2 regions of the Nocardia sp. CA-135398 genome follow, and region 2 is predicted to be linked to the other one. Evidence: riboswitches for the same ligand, from Rfam matches in the RefSeq annotation. Region 2 holds a riboswitch; the other holds the start of a gene.
What was found. A riboswitch is a leader RNA that binds a small molecule or an ion and turns the genes downstream of it on or off. The one in region 2 is predicted to bind cobalamin.

Region 1: it holds a riboswitch for cobalamin, as region 2 does, so the genes downstream of both, ACQP1T_RS02805 (CbtB domain-containing protein) here and metE (5-methyltetrahydropteroyltriglutamate--homocysteine S-methyltransferase) in region 2, are expected to answer to the same signal.

What each region holds. Positions count from the first base shown of each region.
Region 1 covers NZ_CP192084.1:627,584-630,035, reverse strand. Annotated here, with positions in the region: gene ACQP1T_RS02815 (alpha/beta fold hydrolase) at 1-624, opposite strand, end outside; gene mhuD (mycobilin-forming heme oxygenase MhuD) at 866-1,180, shown strand; cobalamin riboswitch at 1,244-1,398, shown strand; gene ACQP1T_RS02805 (CbtB domain-containing protein) at 1,430-1,624, shown strand; gene ACQP1T_RS02800 (CbtA family protein) at 1,615-2,388, shown strand; gene ACQP1T_RS02795 (hypothetical protein) at 2,425-2,452, shown strand, end outside.
Region 2 covers NZ_CP192084.1:2,493,228-2,495,679, forward strand. Annotated here, with positions in the region: gene metE (5-methyltetrahydropteroyltriglutamate--homocysteine S-methyltransferase) at 1-1,057, opposite strand, end outside; cobalamin riboswitch at 1,199-1,438, opposite strand; gene ACQP1T_RS11035 (pyruvate carboxylase) at 1,696-2,452, shown strand, end outside.

The DNA of each region.
Region 1 (2,452 bases), 1.9 Mb from region 2:
CGCCATCTGACGCATCTGGCCCTCGGGGGTGATGGTGAATTCGCCTTCGATCAATAGCGCGGGCGCTTCGACCGCGCGCCATTGCGCCCAGAAGTCGCGGGTGCCCCATTCCTCGGAGATATCGCGGAAGGTCGCGACCGGACCGTGCAGGCGATAGCCGTCCGGACCGTGATCGAAGGAGTCGAGAAAATACCGCCCCGCGACCGGGCCGAAGTAATCCAGCACCGCGTCCGCATCCGGAAACGGCTGCGGCCAGGCCTCGATCATGGCCGCCCAGTTCGCGGCGGTGCGGCCGCGGAAGTCGGGGGCGATATCCTCGACCACCAGCGCGCGCACCCGCTCCGGGCAGCGCGCCGCGAATACCCAACCGTGCAGGCCGCCCATCGAATGTCCGATGACCACCATGGGTTCGGAAATTTCGGCTGTGGCCGCGGCGAGGTCGTCGATGAAGGCCTCGGTGGTCAGCTCCGCGGGCGCGGGACGACCGTGACCGGCGGCGTCGAAGGTGTAGACATGGCCGAACTCGCGCAGCCAGTCCAGATGCTCGCGCCAGGTGCGGGCACTGCCCATAAGTCCGTGCAGCAGCAGGATCGGCACTCCCGCTCCGCCTTCGTCGTACAACACTGTGTTGATTTTGCAGCGCCTGCGGCGCTGCGTGTTCGCGGCCCCCTGGTGTCTCGCGTCCGAGCGGCCGAGACTCGCGACTTCGTCGCATGCGCTTCGGCCACTCGGCCGCGAGACGGGTCGCGAACGTCGCTCGTAAGACTCGCTCCGATTGGCCAGAGTCTCGCTGTCAGCTCGCCATCATCGGGCGACCTCGAATGTGCCGTGGGCGGCCGGTGAGCGCAGACGTATCGTCGGTGCCATGGCTGTTGTGAAGATCAATGCGATCGAGGTTCCGGAGGGCGCGGGCCCCGAATTGGAGAAGCGATTCGCCCATCGCGCGCATGCGGTCGAGGGCTCGCCGGGCTTCCTCGGCTTCCAGTTGCTGCGGCCGGTGGCCGGGGAGAACCGGTACTTCGTTGTCACCCAGTGGGATTCGGAGGAGTCGTTCGCGGCGTGGCGGGACGGTCCGGCGCGGGAGGCGCATGCCGGTGAGCGGCAGAAGCCGGTTTCGACGGGTGCCTCGCTGCTGGAGTTCGAGGTCGTGCTGGACGTCGCGGCCAAATCCGCTTCCTGAAACCGCTGGACAGACGCGGCGCGCGACTCGCCCATCCCGGCCTGGGCAAGTCGCCCGCCGTGTTGACTGCGGGTACGAACGGATGTCACAGTTCGAAATGACAAACGCGAGGGTGATGCGGTAATTCGGTGAAATTCCGAAGCGGTCGCGCCACTGTGTTCTTGCACCGAGTCCTTGGTGCCGGAAAGCCAGACACCGGCACCTTCGCACCGAACAACTCACGGGACGCGCATCCCTAGGAGGACTCGAATGGCTATCGCGCATTCACCTGGTCGGGCAACTGATTCACTCGGCACACTGCTCATCGCAGTGGGCGTCGTTCTTCTCGCATTGCTCACGCTGTACCTGGTCGGCTTCGACCAGGGCGTCATCTCGCGCAGCGGGATGTACCTGCATGAGCTCATGCACGACGGACGTCACCTGCTCGGTGTGCCGTGCCATTGATCGGATCGCTCAAGACCCTGCTGCTCCGTGGCCTGCTGGCCGGTCTCATCGCCGGTCTGCTGGCCGCGACAGTAGGCTATTTCGTCGGCGAACCCAAGGTCGACGCCGCCATCGCGATCGAAGAAGCCAATACCGCCGAGCACGCCAAGGAACCGGCCGGGCACACGCACGGTGACGAGGAAGAACCGCTGGTCAGTCGGTCCGGACAGAAGTTCGGGCAGTTCCTTGCGCTCGGACTCGCCGGGGTCGCGCTCGGGGCGATTTTCGCTTCGGTCGCATATTTCGCACGCCGCTACACCTCCTTGTCGGGGCCGAAACTCGCGCTCGGTTTGGCGCTGGCCGGTTGGACCGCGATCGTTGGGGTGCCGTTCTTCAAGTACCCCGCCAATCCGCCCGCCGTGGGTGATCCGGACACCATCAACCAGCGCACGTGGCTGTGGGTGGCGGCGGTTCTGCTCGGTTTGGTCGCCGTCGGTATCGGGCTGTACGTCCACAAACTGCTTGCGGCGCAACTCGGTACGTTCCGGCTGATCGCGGGAGTCGCGGCATTCGTGCTGATCGTCGTGCTCGGGTACATCCTGTTGCCCGGTGTCAACGAGGTGCAGGACGACTTCCCGGCGGTGCTGCTGTGGCAGTTCCGTGCGGCATCGCTCGGCGAGACCGCCACCCTGTGGGCCTGCCTCGGCCTCGGTTTCGCGGCGCTCACCGAATTCGCCACGCGCGATAGCACTCCGGTACGAGAAACGGCTGCTACCGCAGGCTGATCCGGAGTTCGAAATGCGAAAGGCAGTGTCGGTTGTATGACCGGCACTGCCTTTTCTCTGCGGC
Region 2 (2,452 bases):
CGGCGACCTTCTCCGCGCCGAATGCCAGCCACGAACGCAACTGCGCGTCGAGGCCGGTTTCGCTCGCCAAGGTGTAAGGCACATGCAGCAGTGAGCAGGAACTCGACACCGCAACGGATTTCGCGCACTCCAGCACCGTGCCGAGCGTCGCCAAAGCCTTATCCAGGTCGGTCCGCCAAACATTTCGACCGTCCACCACACCCGCAACCAGCAGCTTGTTCGTCAACGCCGGCACACCGGAGAGATCGGCAACAGCCGTGAAATCCAGTGCGATGCCTTCGATTTCGGTCTCGACCAAGGCGCTCAGTGCAGCACCCGGCCTGCCGAAGTAGGTGGCAACGAGCAGCGCAGGACGATCCGTCGCGCAGGACAGCTCGGCATAGGTGCGCCGCACGAGTTCGACCTCATCAGCGGTCAGATCGGTGACCAGGACGGGCTCGTCGAGCTGTATCCACTCCGCGCCCGCCACGGCGAGCAGCCGCAACAGCTCCCGATAGAGCGGCACCAACTCCTCCAGGCGATCCAGCGTCGCACCGCCGGTCGTCTTCGCCAGCTTCAGGAAGGTGATGGGGCCGACCACCACCGGTCGCGCGGGCACCCCGAGTGCCAGCGCCTCCCGCAGCTCATCCAACACCTTCGATGGATGCAGCGAGAACACCGTCTCCGGACCGATTTCCGGCACCAGATAGTGGTAGTTGGTATCGAACCACTTGGTCATCTCCAGCGGTTCGACCGTATCGGTGCCGCGTGCCGCCGCGAAATAGCGATCCAGCGGATCGGCGATACCGGCCACCCGGGGCGGCAGCGCGCCGAGCAGCACGGCGGTATCGAGCACCTGGTCGTAGTAGGAGAACGTGCCGACAGGGATGGAATCCAGTCCGGCGCTGTGTAATTCGGTCAGCTGGTCGCGCCGCAAATCGCGGGCGATCGCGTGCAGTTGCTCCGCGTCGATGCGTCCGGCCCAGTAGGACTCGGTGGCGCGCTTGAGCTCACGGTGCGGCCCCACCCGCGGGAGACCGAGAACCGTCGCGGTGAACGGGTTATGCGTAACAGTCACGAATTTCTCCAGTGCTGAGATCGAAGACCAACGCCCTACGAGCTAGCGGAGACCGAGTGACGTGCCGGAGCACCGACGGAGCCCGACAATCACACCAGAGGTCCGCGCGCCCAATCCACGAGGCGGTGGCCGCCGGATACGGCGTATCCGACACGGCTGGCAGGTCTTCGGACTTGCGGGCACGGGCCTTCTGGCCGACCCCATATGGGGCTCACCTACTGGCCGTCGCTTCCCGGGTCGACATTTCGAGCGACCTGCGATCAATCGCTACGGCCTACCCAGTGCTGATGACGGCGGTCGTTCCCTGCATACCGCTGCGGGACAGTCCCGGATTCTCACCGGGTTCCCTCTCATCCGCGCACCGGTCGAACCGATCCGCGAACTCGACTCCGTACGCGACGTCGGGGCTCCATCTCGTCTACGCACGGCGAACCAGCTGCGTCAACCAGCATAGTCGGTAGCGCCACTCGATTTCCCGACGTTGCGCCAGCCAACACCCGGCGCTGCGTCAGCCAACACACAGTTATGTGTCAGCGGTATGAACAGAACTTCGCAAGCCTGCTAGGACCGGTTGTGAAGATTTCTGCAAAAGTGACTTCCCTGTCAGGCCACGATTCCGGGCCGGGTACCTTAGTTCAATGTTCTCGAAAGTCTTGGTTGCCAACCGTGGTGAGATCGCCATCCGCGCCTTCCGCGCGGCCTACGAACTCGGCATCGGGACGGTCGCCGTCTTCCCATACGAGGACCGCAACTCGGTGCACCGGTTGAAGGCCGCGGAGTCCTATCAGATCGGCGAGCAGGGGCACCCGGTTCGTGCGTACCTGTCGATCGAGGCGATCATCGCCGCGGCCAAGTCCGCGGGTGCTGATGCCATTTACCCTGGTTACGGCTTCCTGTCGGAGAACCCGGACCTCGCGGCGGCGTGTGCGCGTGCGGGCATCACCTTCATCGGTCCGTCGGCCGAAGTGCTCGAACTCGCTGGTAACAAGGCCCGCGCGATCGAGGCGGCGCGGGCGGCGGGTCTGCCGGTGCTGAAGTCCAGCGCGCCGTCGGCCGATGTGGACGAACTGCTGGCCGCATCCGAGGACCTGGACTATCCGATCTTCGTGAAGGCCGTCGCGGGCGGTGGTGGGCGCGGTATGCGCCGGGTCGCCGATCCGGCGCAGCTGCGCGAATCGATCGAGGCCGCGTCGCGTGAGGCGGAGTCGGCCTTCGGTGATCCGACCGTGTTCCTGGAACAGGCCGTGGTGAACCCGCGCCACATCGAGGTGCAGATCCTGGCCGACCAGCACGGCAATGTCATGCACCTGTTCGAGCGTGACTGTTCGGTGCAGCGCCGCCACCAGAAGGTGATCGAGCTCGCGCCCGCCCCGAATCTGGATCCCGCACTGCGCG